Regions from separate parts of the Dellaglioa algida genome, predicted to be linked through region 2. Evidence: riboswitches for the same ligand, from Rfam matches in the RefSeq annotation. Region 2 holds a riboswitch; the other holds the start of a gene.
The links. Region 2 has a riboswitch for thiamine pyrophosphate ahead of thiM (hydroxyethylthiazole kinase). Riboswitches for the same ligand answer to the same signal wherever they lie in the genome.
Positions count from the first base shown of each region.

Region 1: linked by a shared signal. The riboswitch ahead of thiT (energy-coupled thiamine transporter ThiT) and the one ahead of thiM (hydroxyethylthiazole kinase) in region 2 are both predicted to bind thiamine pyrophosphate.

Region 1 is NZ_JANXLE010000002.1:260,129-268,662, forward strand. Features, by position in the region: gene mraZ (division/cell wall cluster transcriptional repressor MraZ) at 1-402, opposite strand, end outside; gene N0K73_RS03010 (DUF3397 family protein) at 575-940, opposite strand; gene dapG (aspartate kinase) at 953-2,152, opposite strand; gene asnB (asparagine synthase (glutamine-hydrolyzing)) at 2,175-4,061, opposite strand; gene N0K73_RS03025 (magnesium transporter CorA family protein) at 4,261-5,211, shown strand; gene N0K73_RS03030 (DUF4044 domain-containing protein) at 5,275-5,385, shown strand; gene thiT (energy-coupled thiamine transporter ThiT) at 5,469-6,023, opposite strand; TPP riboswitch at 6,070-6,170, opposite strand; gene cls (cardiolipin synthase) at 6,224-7,672, opposite strand; gene N0K73_RS03045 (amino acid ABC transporter substrate-binding protein) at 7,688-8,534, opposite strand, start outside.
Region 2 is NZ_JANXLE010000005.1:104,475-113,008, reverse strand. Features, by position in the region: gene groL (chaperonin GroEL) at 1-1,619, opposite strand, end outside; gene groES (co-chaperone GroES) at 1,650-1,934, opposite strand; gene N0K73_RS05680 (CPBP family intramembrane glutamic endopeptidase) at 2,161-2,799, shown strand; gene N0K73_RS05675 (ABC-F family ATP-binding cassette domain-containing protein) at 2,818-4,755, shown strand; TPP riboswitch at 4,833-4,939, shown strand; gene thiM (hydroxyethylthiazole kinase) at 4,997-5,788, shown strand; gene thiD (bifunctional hydroxymethylpyrimidine kinase/phosphomethylpyrimidine kinase) at 5,794-6,615, shown strand; gene thiE (thiamine phosphate synthase) at 6,602-7,261, shown strand; gene cytX (putative hydroxymethylpyrimidine transporter CytX) at 7,263-8,450, shown strand.

The DNA of each region.
Region 1 (8,534 bases), on a different contig from region 2:
AATTTCGTCAAAATTCTCTGATGCACTTTCCGTAAAACTATTCCAACGATCCTCACTCCAGACCTCAAAACGATTCGAAACGCCGACTAGGACACACTTTTTTTCTAAGTCAGCATGTTCCCTTAAAGAAGCTGGAATATTAATACGCCCTTGTTTATCAAATTCGCATTCTGTAGCTGCTGAATATAAGAATCTGACAAAAGCACGAGAATCTTTTTTCGTCAATGGAAGCGTTTTTAAATTATCTTCTAGAAGCGCCCACTCTGTTTGCGTGTAGCCGAATAAACATCCATCCATACCACGAGTAATAACAAATTTATCGCCTAATTCTTCACGAAATTTAGCCGGAATAATCAATCTACCCTTGGTATCTAAAGTATGTTTAAATTCACCCATAAACATTAGTGTACGCCCCCTTTCGTAGTAACTATTTAAATTTTACCACAATGCCCCACATTCCACCACTCAATTTCACAATCTTATATTTTTATATCGTTAAATACAAAAAATCACTTAACCCTTTCGGGTCAAGTGATTTTTGCGTAAGTAATTACTCGAATATAGGAGCGTTTAATTAAAATAATAACAAAATTAAAATAATTAAATACCAAATAATCATATAAATATCAGTTATTTTCCAAATTGTCTTGAAAAACTTTGCGTAAATTAATTCGCCATCTCGATAAGCGTACATAAGCGCACTGGCAATTCCAATTAAGCACCATGCCAATATTAAAAATGGCGCAACGGTTAATCCAAAGCCATGCAACGATAAAATATGCGTTAACAAGAGTAGTAATGGCGGTAGAAAATCAACAACTTGTAGCCACTTTGGCCAATGTTTACGTAAAATTCGTTTTAATAACGTTAAAATCAAAACAAATCCAACTACCAAAATTATTGACCCAACCCAAGTTCCGAAAAATGTAAAGAGTTTCATAAACTACTCCCTTTAGATATTGTTTAAAAAGACCTCATGCAGTGCATTAACGGCGGTTTTCAAATCATCTTGCTGAACTAAAATCCAAATTGTTGTATAACTATCAGTCGTTTGTAGAATATTAATATCATTTTCAGCCAATGCCGTCACAATTTTTGATGTTACGCCTGGTGTACCTGTCATACCTGCACCTACAATTGAAACTTTAGCACAATTTGCAAGAATTGAGACATCAATTTTTGCTTCCGATAAGAGTCGTTTTGCCTTATCCACATCATCACTGAGTAAATTAAAAATAACTTTACCGGGTGAAATGTTAATAAAATCAACGCTCAATTGACTATCCGCCATCAAATTAAAAACATCCTTAGCTGTATGATTATTCGTTTTAATTGTGAATTGAGTGAGACCCGTCACGTGTGCAATACCGGTTACGCTACGATAATGTTTCACACCTAAATTACGATCCGTTACAAGGGTGCCCAGCTCTTCGGGTCCTTGCCAAGTTGACCGAATTCGAACGGGTACATGCGCTTGTTGGGCGATCTCTACGGCACGCGGATGGATAACTTTCGCACCCTCATGGGCCATATTTGCAACTTCTTCATAGCTAACTGTCTCGAGAAATTTGGCTTTTGTTACTAATCTCGGATCAGCAGTCATCATTCCCGAAACATCGGTAAAAATATCAACACGTTCAGCATCCAGCGCCGCGCCAAGTAATGCCGCAGTTGTATCGCTCCCACCACGTCCAATAGTCGTCGTTTGGCCTTGACTAGTTGCACCTTGAAAACCCGTTACCACTAAAACGTCGGCTGTATTGAATGCTTCATAAATTAAGTCGGTATTAATATTAACGACTTTAGCATTTTGAAATTCATCATTCGTTTCAACACCGGCATCTTGACCAGTTAGAGCGGCAGCATTAATTCCTTCTTTGTTCAACAATTCAGAAAAAACTGCGGCAGAAATAGTTTCGCCAACTGAAACAATCATATCCAACTCCCTATTCGAAAGTAATGACTGTTCCCCATCGACAAGTCCTAATAATGAATCAGTTGCATAAGGAGCCCCTTGTCGGCCAATCGCAGATACAACGACAACAACCTGATACCCCTTATCAACTGAGTACTTTACATGTTTCAAGGCTGCTCGTCTTGACTCATCGTCTTGAACTGAGGTGCCACCAAATTTCTGGACCATAATTGTCATTATTTTGAACTCCCACTATTTATTATTTCGCTCTTGCTGTCACTGTCTCACTATCTACTAGCATATCACTTTCAACATAAATGCGATGCCATACCATAAATGTAAGAACCGTCCATATTTTTCTAGAGTTATCACGAATACCATCACGATGTTCATCTAACAAATCTAAGAAATATTGCTTATTAAAGAATTCTTCGGTTTGAGAATCATTAATGATTTGTTTAGCCCAATCATACATTTCATCTTTCAACCAGAAACGAATTGGCACAGGAAAACCTAATTTTTTACGATTTAAAACATGATCAGGAACAATACCTTCAGCTGCTTTACGTAAGATGTATTTAGTTGTTCCATGCGCAATTCTTAGATTAGCAGGTACTTCAGAAGCAACCGCAAAAACTTCTTTATCCAAGAATGGTGTTCTTAATTCAATACTATGTGCCATTGTTGTTCGATCGGCATTATGCAATAAATCACCATTTAGCCATGTATGCATATCAATAAACTGCATTTGATCAATTTTGTTGTAATCTTTTGATGCATCATAATATTGACCCGTAATACTTTGGAATGGATGTTCCTTATTATAATCTTTAAAGAACGCTTGCTTCTCTTTTTCGTTAAAGATAAAGGCATTACCAACATAGCGGTCTTCCATTGGTGTTGTTCCTCTAAGAAGGAAACTTTGACCACGCATACCTTTTGGCATCATCTGGGCAATCTTATTTAATGCGCCATTAATAGGTTTCGTATATTTGAATCCCTTTAATGATTCGGGTTCATGATAAATTGTATACCCGCCAAATAATTCATCAGCGCCTTCTCCTGTCAAAGCAACTTTAACTCGCGTTCTAGCTTCTTTGGCAAGGAAATATTGAGGCACAGCAGCCGGATCAGCCAAGGGATCGTCCATATTCCAGATAAAATGTGGGAATGCCTTCATGAATGCCTCAGCCGTAATAACGGAACTAAAGTTAGCAACATTCAGTTTTTCTGCAGTTTCTTGAGCGACGTCTAGCTCGCTGTAACCTTCACGTTCAAATCCAACCGAAATTGTTTCCAATTTTGGATTCAATTCTCTGGCAATGGCCACAATAATAGATGAATCAATCCCACCTGACAAGAATGAACCCACGGGAACATCAGCACGCATATGTTTTTCAACGGAGTCAATTAAGACATCCTTAATGCGTTTAATGTACGTTTCTTCAGGACGAACCACTGGATGAAATTCAGCAGAAAAATATTGTGTGATAACAGGTTCTTCACCCATTTTTTTAGTTAAATAATGTCCAGGTTGTAACATATTAATTTCTTTAGTTAACGTCTCTGGTTCCGGCACAAATTGGAATGTCATATAATCTTGAAGCGCGTCCTTATCAAACGTTTTATTCTTCAAAACCTTATAGATTGCCTTACTTTCAGACCCATAATAGAATTGATCATCAGCTGTAGCGTAATAGAAAGGCTTGATTCCAAATTGATCACGTGCGGCAAAAAGTGTCTTTTCTTGTGTATCCCAAATAACAAATCCGAACATACCTCGGAATTGTTTAACCGCTTCTGCGCCATATTTAGCATACATACCAAGAATTACTTCTGAATCAGAATCTGTTTTAAATTCGTAACCATCGGCAATTAACGATTCACGTAGTTCGATGTAATTATAAATTTCACCATTAAACGTTAACCAATAACGTTCATTTTCATATGAAAGGGGTTGGTGCCCACCTTCCAAATCAATTATACTTAATCTTCTAAAACCCATTGTGATATCATCATCATTAAAATATCCTGAATCATCAGGTCCACGATGAACGAGCATCTTCGTCATATTATGAACAATTTTATCGTAATCATTGTCTGTATTTTTTTGTCTGTTACTCAATACGCCTGCAAATCCACACATAATTTTCATCCCTCATTTTCATAAAATCAATGTCTTATATTATAGATGTTTCTACAACAAATTTCAATTTTGCTTACAGTTATGTTTATCATTATAGCGTATTTGAGTTAATCTTAACAACTAGATGTCTGAATTAACGAAAGCTTAAAAAATTTGGTATACTGGGTATCATGATATATGAATAAAGGAGTTTTAAAATTTGATAGAATATTACGCGTCAACTGAAACCGGAAAAATTGAAAAAATAACTGAATATGGTGATTTATGTTGGATTAACGTCACGGCACCCTCTGTAGATGAAGTTGATGAACTTGTCGGTAAATATGCTATCCCCAGGGATTACATAACTGCCGTATTAGATGATCAAGAAAACTCTCGAACGGAAGGCCTATCTCAAAACGCTGTCCCTGATTTAGTATTAATGCAATACCCTCATCGAATTAGAAATTCATTGGGCTACCTTGAATACCAAACTTTCCCCTTCTCAATCATTCTGGCAGGAGATGCGATTATTACTGTGTCAAATAGTACTCCTGACTTTATCAATGACTTTATCTCAGATAGCCCAGTTCATAAAATTAAAACAACTACACCCGATCAATTTACATTAAAATTACTTTGGTATTTATCACAAAATTTTGTATTTGCCCTTAATACAATCATTCAAGAAACTGAAAATTTAGAAAAATCTCTTGCCAAGGCGACCAAAAATGAGCAGTACTACCAAATGATGTCCATGCAAAAAAGTCTGGTCTATTTTGATGCCGCACTGAAAAAAAATAATCCAGTTCTACAATCCATGGCTGATTCCAATGAACATTTTAAGCAAAAAAAGATTGATGACTTATTGACGGATGTATTAATTGAAAATCAACAAGCAGAGACCATGACAATGATTCAAACTAAAATTTTAGATAATTATGGAGAGATGGTTTCATCGGTCATCTCAAATAATCTAAATATTATTATGAAGGTTTTAACATCCATGACTATTATTTTAACCATTCCAACTATTATTGGTGGAATGTATGGTATGAACGTTCCACTTCCCGGGGTAAATATGCCCTTTTCATTCTGGTGGCTACAATTGTTAACCTTAATTATCTGTTTATTAACTGCCTATTATTTAAAGAAAAATGACTACTTTTAAGTTGACATATCGTTATTAAAAAAGTTATAGTTACACTATTAGATTTGAGAGGTTGGATAAAATATGAAAAAACAGAAATCTACATTCCAAAAGATTACAATGGTTGTTGTTTGGTTAATGATTCTCGTAACAATCGGTGGCGTTGTTTTAACCGCAGTTATGTCAATCGCTTAATTTAAAGAGTCATATCCTAACTGGGTGTGGCTCTTTTTTTATACAAAAAAACGGCTAGAATCAGCCGTCTTAATTTATATATTTTATTCAGCGAGAAAAATTCCCGGATTTTTTTTAAGCATAATATTCAGTATTAGTGTAGCAATAATCATATTGATAAGCATACTACCACCATTAATGACGGCGGAATAAACGACTGGTGAAAGACCCCACTGAACATACTTCGACCAAAATATGATACCAGCCATGAAATGAGCAAGATATTTCAAGAAGACGGCCAGTAAAATCGCCAACGTCAATGATTGGATAGCACCATTCGTATTTTTAGAACGTAACTGATTCAAAAAATGCCCAGAGAACAGGCCAGAAAAGCCCAATACAACATTAGCAACGGGATATTCTAGAATAGCTTGGACCGGCGTTAAAACATAAGCCGTTCCAATTAGTATCGGTAAGATACCATAAAGCAATCCAATAATTAACCCCATTTTCAACCCACGTCTTAAGCTATACACGACAATGGGCAAAATACCCAATGCAATATCCACGTTCGGTGGGTTAGGTACAAATGATAGAGCCATTGCTAAAGCGGCCATAACGACCCCTTCTAACAGAATTAATAATTTTTTTCTTTCCAACAAAAAAACCTCCTTTGACTTAGTAAACCAAGCACAAAGAAGGTGTTAATCTTCTACACACAATTCCTACGTTTGCATTAACAAACAGGTTCCAAGGGTCTGAATTTCTTCACTCTCAGCCAGATATCGGCTCCCCTTTGTGTTGGTCTCCACCGACTAATATCGCATACAACCAAAGAAACGTCAAGCGTTTTCAATTGCTATAGTATAGGTGAAAGAAGTCTTGAAAATTGTTGTTTAAACTTTAACCAATGAGATTGATCATGGAAATACTTTTTCGTTAATAAATTACTTTGTTTCATATCCGTTTCAAAAATATTTTTGAGTGATACCGCAACTGCCGCGTCATAGATAAATGCATTTGCTTCAAAATTTAACTTAAAGCTTCTAAAATCAAAATTAGCGGATCCAACGGATGCAACCATATCGTCTATCACAACCGTTTTAGCGTGTAAGAACCCATCATTATATTGGTAAAGTTCTGCTCCAATATTAGTTAAGTCTTTCGCATAATATTGCGTGGCGCGATAAACAAAAGCATGATCTGGCATTGACGGAATCATAATTCTCACTTGCACACCTGACGATACGGCGATGTCTAAGGCTTCCATCACGGAATCATCGGGAATAAGATATGGCGTTTGTATATAAATATATTTTTTTGCGGAATTAATTAATTTGATATAACCCTTTTTTATTTGTTCAATTTCTGAATCAGGACCACTCGATACAATTTGCATATTGACGTTACCCTTAGATTCCGTCTGAGGGAAATAATCCGACTGATAGTTAATCTGATTATTTCCTGCAGTTGCATTCCAATCCATAATAAATCGACTTTGTAGTGAACCAACTGAGTTTCCAAAGATACGAATATGTGTATCTCGCCAGTGACCAAATTTTTCACTCTCGCCTAAGTATTGATCCCCTACGTTAAATCCACCAATGTACCCAATTTCGCCATCAATAACGACGATTTTTCTATGGTCTCTAAAGTTTAATCGAAGATCTGAGAATGAAAAATGCGATCCAAAGAACGCTTCCGCCTTACCACCCAATTTTTCGAACCGTCTAAAAAATTTTCTAGTTGTCCCTTTCGATCCTAGGGCATCGTAAATAATTCTAACTTCAAGTCCTTCACTAACTTTAGTTTCGAGTAATGTTAGTAATTCGTTGCCTACTCGTCCGTCCTCAAACGTATAGTATTCAACATGAATATGATGTTTGGCCTTTCGGATATCATCAAATAAGGACTTAAATTTGTCATGTCCGTCAGTAAATATTTGCACGTCGTTCTTTTTTGTCAAAATCGATTTTTCTATCTCTAGAAACATGTGCATGATTTCATTTACATCATCGGTAAACTCGCCACTTGTTGTTAACTCGCCTCTGGCCCATTCTTTTTTTTGTTGACTAACTAATTGATCGACGCCCATACGATCTTGCGTTTTAATATCAAAAATCTTTTCCCTAGAAATCTTCTTACCAAAAAAAAGATAAATTAAAAATCCAAATATGGGTACACCAATCAAAACGAGAAGCCATGCCCATGTTGCAGCAATATCCCGTCTTTCTCTAAATACAGTCATAATTGCTGCTAGCAAGTTTAATACAAAAATAAGTAGCACACCAATGTTTACGTATGTCATTTGGTTCCTCCGGGTTTAATTATTCCGAACAGTTGTATCCTCACCGAACCATTTATGATTCAGCTTTTTAAGATAACCTTCGTTTTGTAATTCAGTTATTGCTTTATTAATCTTCAACTTCATTGTAACATCAGATTTTCTTAAACCCACGGCGAAATCTTCAGTCTTAAACTTACCATCAATTACACGATATGAATTTGAGTTTGTCTGATGTTCAATGAAATAATTTGCATAAACATCATCAATTAACAAACCTTGAATTCGATCGGCATTTAAATCGATGAACGCATTATCGAATGAATCATATTGTATCGGTTCTTCATCTTGAATCTTATTTTTTAAAATATTAGGATACAAATTCAAACTATCAAATCCGGCAGATCCGCTCTGAACACCTAATATTTTATTTTTCATTTCAGAAAATGAATTAATTTCGCTCGATTTCTTTGTAACGACTACTTGTTTATTCGTTAAATATGTTCGACTAAATGCAACAGTTTTAGCGCGTGCGGTTGTCTTTGTGTAGCCATTCCAAATTAAATCAATCGTCCCATTCTTCAATTCGGTTTCTTTCATGGACCAGTCAATGGTTTGGAAATCAACTTTAATTCCATATTTCTCAAAAACTTTCTTCGCTAAATCGACGTCATATCCTACTAATTTACCATCTTTTTGTCTAAACGTCATTGGGACAAAACTATCATCAATTCCAATAACAACTGTGCCTTTTTGTTGAATCGCCTTCCAATCATCAGTTAAATTCATCGATTGGTTTGCATCCTTCATTTTATCATTGCTACATCCAGTCAATCCAGTAAAAAACACTAATAATAACATTAGAAGTACAATTTTCTTTATTAAT
Region 2 (8,534 bases):
ATGCCGCCCATGCCACCAGGCATTTGTTGTGGGTCAGCTGCAGATATTGGTTCTGGTTTATCAGCAACAACTGCTTCAGTCGTTAATAATAATGCTGAGACACTAGCTGCATTTTGTAATGCTGAACGTGTCACTTTTGTTGGATCAACAATTCCAACTGCAATCATATCTTGCCATTCATTTGTTGCGGCATTGAATCCAATACCAGGTTTCTCTGATTTTAATTTTTCAACAATCACAGAACCTTCAAGACCAGCATTCTTTGCAATTTGACGTACTGGTTCTTCTAGAGCACGTTGCACAATCTTAATACCTGTTAATTCATCACCAACTGCTTCAAGTGAAGCAACTTTACCGATTACATTAACAAATGCAGTACCACCACCAGCTACGAAACCTTCTTCAACAGCGGCACGTGTTGCATTTAAAGCATCTTCGATACGGTACTTACGTTCTTTTAATTCTGTTTCAGTTGCGGCACCAACTTTAATGACGGCAACCCCACCTGACAATTTAGCTAAACGTTCTTGTAGTTTTTCACGATCAAATTCAGAAGTTGTTTCATCGATTTGTTTTTTAATTAAACCAACACGTTCGATAATTTTTTCTTTATTACCTGAACCTTCAACAATCACTGTGTTTTCTTTTGTGATATTGACTTTTCCGGCTGAACCTAATTGTTCAATTGTTGTATCCTTCAATTGCAAACCAAGTTCATCTGTAATAACTGTTGCGCCAGTTACGATGGCGATATCTTCAAGCATTGCTTTACGACGATCACCAAAACCAGGTGCTTTAACAGCAACAACATTGAATGTACCACGAATTTTATTCAAGACCAATGTTGGTAAGGCTTCACCATCAACATCATCAGCAATGATTAATAATGGACGACCTTGCTCAACGATTGATTGTAGTAATGGTAATACTTCTTGAATATTAGAAATCTTTTTATCTGTCACCAAGATGTATGGTGTTTCCAAGTTAGCTTCCATTTTATCGTTATCAGTTACCATATATTGTGATAAGTAACCACGATCAAATTGCATCCCTTCAACAACATCTAATGATGTATCAATACTTTTTGATTCTTCAATTGTAATAACGCCATCGTTACCAACTTTTTCCATAGCATCAGCAATTAAAGCACCAATTTCATCATTAGCTGAAGAAACGGAAGCAATTTGTGCAATATCTTCTTTAGTTTCAACTTTATGTGATAGTTCGTGCAATTCAGCAACAGCCGCTTTAGTTGCTGCTTCAATTCCGCGACGAATACCAACTGGGTTAGCACCGGCAGTCACATTTTTCATACCTTCGGTAACAATTGCTTGCGTTAAAACAGTAGCCGTTGTTGTTCCATCGCCAGCAATATCATTAGTTTTAGATGCAACTTCTGAAACTAATTTAGCGCCCATATTTTCGAAATGATCTTCTAATTCAATTGCGCGAGCAATTGTCACACCATCATTTGTAATGATTGGGGAACCATATGATTCTTCCAAAACAACGTTACGGCCTTTTGGTCCTAAAGTTGATTTAACGGTATTGGCTAATTGGTCAACACCTCTAAGCATTGCTGAACGAGCATCTTCAGAAAACTTTAATTCCTTTGACATAATTAATCCACCTCATCTTTAAAATTTATATTAATCTACTGTTGCAATGATATCTTTCTCATGAACAATCAAGTAGTCTTTACCTTCAAATGAAACTTCTGATCCAGCATATTTATCAAATAAAACGGTTTGTCCGACACTGACAGCAACGGCGATTTTTTCACCATTACGCATTGTACGACCATCACCCACCGCAATAATCTTACCTGTTTGTGGTTTCTCTTGCACATTACTTGCTAAGACAATTCCACCTACTGTTGTTTCTTCTTCTTTAGTTACTTCTAAAATAACACGATCTGCTAATGGTTTTAACACGTTCTATCCCTCCAACTATATTATTTAGCACTCTATCTATGTAAGTGCTAATCACAAAATTAACTATAATCAATTTTCGGGATAATTGCAAGTGTTTAAGCTCTTATTTATATGGAAATTTTGATATGAATTAAATTCGTTATTCGGTCAATTATGCTATACTTATCATACGAATTTGTTCAACAAAAACAGTCGTAACTAATTAATAGTCGTTAAAGGAGTTTTCATGTCAAAATCAACTAGTAAAAACTCAATAGCCATTTTATTGGGTTATCTTATTATTTTCATTTTACCAACAATTCTAAATCAAATCTTTTCTTTAAAATCAGTTATTTATCCCGTTATGACGGCCGATTACGTTTTAGGCGCCCTACTACTAATCTGGTTAAACCATCATTTTAGTAATAAAAATTCAATAGATGGCCAATCCAAATGGTCGCAAATTATTTTATGGGGAATTCTTGGATTTGTTTTAACCCTAGTCATCCAGATGGGAATCCAATTAATCTCATACGCCATTTTAAAAACAACCGTGGCCTCACAAAATACGAGCGAGATCATGACTATTTTTTCAAAATATCCTTATTACATGCTGGCCGTCTCACTCGGTGCCCCAATTATGGAAGAACTCGTTTTTAGAAAGGTTTTCTTTGGCAATTTAGCAAGTTTTATTCCGCCGGCCTTTGCCGCAATTACGTCTAGTCTCTTATTTAGTTTGGCACATAACGATGGCCATTTAGCTATCTACTTCTTAATTGGATTACTCTTTTGCTATCTTTACAAACGAACGGGTGATATTAAAACGTCCATGGTCGCACATATTCTCATGAACAGTTTAGTGTTAACGATTCAAGCACTACTCTAAAAGAAAGGTGGAATTATTTTGATTTTGTTACAAGTACAACAAGCAGCTCGATATTTTGGTGCAGATGTTTTATTTGAAAATGCCAATATGGATATCAAGGATGACGCCAGGATTGCCTTAGTTGGTCGAAACGGCGCCGGAAAATCTACGTTAATTAAAATGATTATTGATCAAGAAGTGACTGATGCCGGTCAAATCATTAAACATAAAGGGATGACTATTGGTTACTTGGCCCAAACAACAACTGTTTCTTCAGAACGCTCAGTCTGGGAAGAAATGAGTCACGTTTTTGACTACTTAAAGAAAATGGAAGTTCAAATTCATACACTTGAAGCTCAAATTGCCGACCCGGAAAATACAGAAGATTCTGAAAAATTCGAAAAACTATTAACAACGTACGACCAACTTTCACATGATTTTAGTGAACAAAATGGTTACGGTTATGAATCTGAAATCCGTTCCGTTTTACATGGTTTTAGATTTTTTGAAGAGGATTTTGGACGCGACATCAGAACCCTTTCCGGTGGTCAAAAAACACGTCTTGCCTTAGCCAAACTACTTCTAGAAAAACGCGATTTACTTATTTTAGATGAACCCACTAACCACTTGGATATCGAAACGTTAACTTGGTTAGAAGGTTATTTAAAAACCTATACAGGCGCCCTTCTCATTGTTTCTCATGATCGCTATTTCCTAGATAAAATTGTGACAGAGGTTTACGATATGAGCCACAATGAAACCACACATTACAACGGTAACTACTCACAGTTCATTATTAAAAAAGAAGCAAATTTGAAACAAGAATGGAAAGTTTTTGAAAAACAACAAGATAAGATTGAAAAACTTGAAGACTTTGTTAATAAAAATATTGTGCGTGCTTCAACAACTAAGCGAGCACAAAGTCGCCGTAAACAACTTGAAAAAATGGATAAAGTAGGCCGTCCTGAAGGTGATGAAAAGGCGCCGCGTTTCAGTTTCAAATCCGCAGATGAGAGTGGCAATATTGTTTTAACCGTCTCTAATGCAGCCGTTGGTTATGATAATCAAGTGTTATCCGAGCCCGTTTCGATCGACTTACATAAACATCAGGTTCAAGCTATTGTTGGACCAAATGGTGTTGGTAAATCTACCCTACTTAAGAGCGTCTTAGGCCAAATTCCCTTTATTCGTGGTGAAGCTTTTCTTGGTACTAACGTTCATATCGGTTACTATGATCAGGAACAAAACCAATTAACGGATAAAAATACTGTTTTAGACGAATTGTGGAATGACCATCCCTCAACTCCCGAAACAGATATTCGTTCATTACTAGGCAGTTTCTTGTTTTCCGGGGATGACGTTTTGAAACGTGTTTCTAACCTGAGTGGTGGTGAAAAAGCACGTTTAGCCTTAACTAAGCTTGCGATGAACAAAGATAATTTCTTAATTTTTGATGAACCAACTAACCATTTGGATATTGATAGTAAAGAAGTTCTCGAAAAAGCGATTAATAACTTTGACGGAACAGTCTTACTCGTTTCACATGATCGTTATTTTATTAATAAAGTAGCTGAAAGTATTATTGAAGTCTCTAGAGAGGGTTCAACTTACTACATGGGCGATTACGATTACTTCGTGGATAAAAAAGAAGAACTGGAAGCAATTGAAGCTGAAAAACTAGCCCTTGAACTTGCTTCAACGACCACACTTCCTGAAGCCAAAGTTACAACTAATTACCAACAAAATAAAGAGACTCAAAAAGAACAACGTAAGTTAACACGTGAAATTGATCGTTTAGAGACTGAACTGACCGCTTTGGAAACTCAGAAAACGAAACTTGAAGAAAAAATGTCACAGCCTGATATTTTCAGTAATGCTGATAAACTTCAAGAACTTCAAACTGATTTACAAACCGTTCAAATTGCAATTGAAACTGCAGAAAGCAATTGGGAAGAAGCAAGTCTAGCTCTTGAATAGACTCGCTTCTTTTTTGTTATTTGTTGACATTCAAGCAATGAAAGCCTATTCTTTTCTTGTAAACTAAAAATTTAATATAAGTACACTAGGGGTGTTCTTTAGAAGAACTGAGATAAGCTTTTGCGGCTTAATCCCTTCGAACCTGTAAGTCAAAACTTGCGTAGGAAAGTGTGAAGAAGGACCCCACTCTACGATTTTTTTGTTAAGGAGTGGGGTTTTTGTGTACTTAAGAGGAGAAACCATGCAATTAGAATTACTCGATAGAATCCGTTCAGAAAATCCGGTTATATTTAATATTTCAAATTACATCACTGTTCAAGACGTTGCCAACGGGCTTAACTCAATTGGTGCTTCGCCCATTATGCCCAGCGCAATTGAAGAAGCGAGCGAAATGCTTCAGATTTCTTCCGGTGCCGCAATTAATATGGGCTCATTCAGAAGTGATGAGCTCCCCTACATTGAAAAAGTCGGTCAACTTGCCAATGACTTAAATATCCCACTTGTACTAGATCCCGTTGCCGTGGCAATGCCTTACCGCCAAAAAGTGGTCACTAATTTATTAGACCATATCCATTTTGACTTTATTCGTGGTAATGCTGGTGAGATAGCCGCACTTGCCGGTATCAAATGGCAGGCCAAAGGAATTGATGCTGGTGATGGGTCCGCTGATTTGGCAGAAGTCGCAAAAAAAGTCGCGCAACGTTACAACTGTACGGTTGTTTTGAGCGGTCCAACCGATTATATCTCTGATGGAACGCATGACACAACGGTGACTCACGGCACGCCCCTTTTCCAGATTCACGTAGGTTCAGGTGACATGCTTTCAAGTTTAATTGCCGCATTTGCAGCAGTTTCTAAAGATAATTACTTTGAAGCAGCAAGAATGGCTTGTCTTATTTTTGCGACAACTGGTGAAATCGTCGCAAATGAATTGGTAGATGAAAAACCAGGTAGCTTTATTGTCGCCTTACTAGACAAATTACATTTGGTGACAACAAAAGAAATTGCCGACCAAATAACTATGGAGGACTAAATATAATGACTGATTTTCCACAAGCACTTTCAATTGCTGGATCAGATAGCAGCGGTGGTGCTGGTATGCAAGCTGATTTGAAAACAATGCAAGAACGCCACGTGTACGCTGCCACTGTTCTTGTCGCAATTACGGCACAAAATACAATAGGCGTTCAAGATAGCCTTCCACTACCCGCTAAGATTATTAATGAACAATTCACATCAATCGCAGATGATTTAGCTATTAAAGCGTGCAAAACAGGAATGCTAGCCGATTCAGAGCACGTTTCTATTGTCGTAGAAAACCTAAAGAAATACGACTTTGGTCCGTTAATTGTTGATCCCGTCATGGTCGCAAAAGGTGGAGCAACGCTTCTGACCGAAGATGCCGTCATCACAATTAAAGAAAATTTGGTTCCACTGGCTACAGTGGTGACGCCAAATATTCCTGAAGCTGAAGTACTCACAGGTCTAACGATTAACTCCAAGGAAGATATGATTATGGCCGGTAAAAAAATGAAGGCTTTAGGTGCAAAAAATGTCATTATTAAAGGTGGTCATCAGAATTCTGCAAACACTGCGAGTGACTTTGTCTTACTAGAAAATGGCCATTCATTTTGGTTATCTTCAAAACGCATTGATACAATCCGAACTCATGGTACCGGAGATACGCTATCAGCATGTATCGCCGCTGAGTTAGCCAAGGGAGCGGACGTTGAAACGGCTATTATAACAGCCAAAAAATATGTTGAAGCGACAATTGCCGATGGTATTATTGTTGGCCACGGTCATGGTCCCCTAAACCATTGGGCATATCGAGAGGTCGCAAAAAATGCAAAACTTTAACCAAACGTGGTTAGCAAGTTACTTTATTGCAGGAACACAAGACGTTCCCGACAATCAATTACTACCTGTATTAGAAAAAGCGTTAAAAGCCGGTATTTCTTGCTTTCAATTCAGAGAAAAAAATCCATTAAATCCGTTAAATAAAACGCAGAAAAAGGCACTTGCAATCAGCTGTCAAAATTTATGTGCAGCATACAATGTCCCATTTTTCATTGACGATGACCTTTCTCTAGCACTCGACATTCACGCAGACGGTATTCACGTTGGTCAAACAGATCAACGAATTACAGATGTCATTCAACAAGCAGCAGGTCAATTAAGTATTGGACTCTCTTGCCAGACGCTTGATCAAATTAATGTAGCAAATCAATTATCAGCTGTTGATTATATTGGCAGTGGCCCAATTTTTCCTACAAGTTCTAAACCGGATGCCACCGCCCCACTCGGAATTGCCGGACTTTCTCAATTACTGGCTATCAGTGATCACCCGATTGTTGCCATTGGCGGTATTTCAGAGACTAATTTAGCCGATTTAGCCAAGACAACTGTTTCAGGCGTTGCCGTTATCTCATTAATTTCCCAAAGTACCAATATTAAACAAACGGTGCAATCCATTAATCGTTATTTCCAATTGGGGGACGCCTAAGATGTCTGAATCTAAAGCACTACATGGCCAATTTTTAATTTGGCTGGGTGCAGCTATTTCAATCGCTGAAATTATGACTGGAATGTTGCTAGTACCACTCGGGTTTTCCAAAGGACTCCTTGCTATTTTAATGGGGCATTTAATTGGGTGCGGTCTCTTTTTATTACCTGCCGGTTATATTGGCGCTAAGAAACATCAGACGGCTATTCAATCAACAAAATCTACTTTCGGTTCAACCGGCGTTATTTTATTCTCACTGATCAACTTAGTTCAATTAATTGGTTGGACGGCAGTTATGATTGTTAACGCTATTTCCGCAATGAATGGTGTGTCAAGTTCCTTATTTAATTTTAAAAATTCAATTATTATGGGCATCATTATGGCAATTTTAATTATCATTTGGCTTTTAGTTGACATATCTCACTTATATCAGATTAATTTAGTTATTGTTAGTCTGTTAGTTATTGGCTCAATCATCATGATTTTTTTAATTTTTAAAACGCCCATTTCACATACGCCAAATCTTACTACGATGACGTTTGGTTCAGCCGTTGAACTAAATATTACTATGGCATTGTCTTGGTTACCACTGATTGGTGATTACACAAAATCAACAACTCGTCCAATCGCGATGTCCGCAATCAGTTCCATGGGCTACTTTATCGGTAGTTTTATCATGTTTACAATTGGCTTATTTTTAACAACTAGAACTGGCTATACTGATTTCACATCATTCTTAGTCACTTCTGGTTTAGGTATTATTGCCTTATTCATCATTATTTTTTCAACTGTAACGACAACTTTTTTAGATGTCCTCTCAGCCACAATTAATATTCAAAATATTCATCCATTCAAAAATATGAAATTAATTAGTCCTGTTATCGTGGTACTTGGTTTAATCATCGCATGGATAGTCCCAATTGATAACTATCAAACATTCTTATATTTTATCGCATCCGTCTTCACACCACTGTATGCAATTGTATTTGTTAGTTATTTCGTTATGAAGCAATCGTTACCTTATTGGTTAAATATTTTTTGGTGGCTAGTTGGTATTTTCGCTTACTACCAACTGCAACCATTCGATTTCATCCTGGGGACAACAATTGTACTCTTAATCGGATTGAGTTTATTTGTTTACTTGTCACAATTTATTTTACCTAAGCGATACCTTAAAAAAATACGTTAAACTGAAAGTAAAAAAATAGAGTTCTAGAATGACCCTCGATGTTAACCTCACATCAAATATCATTCTAGAACTCTATTTTCATAT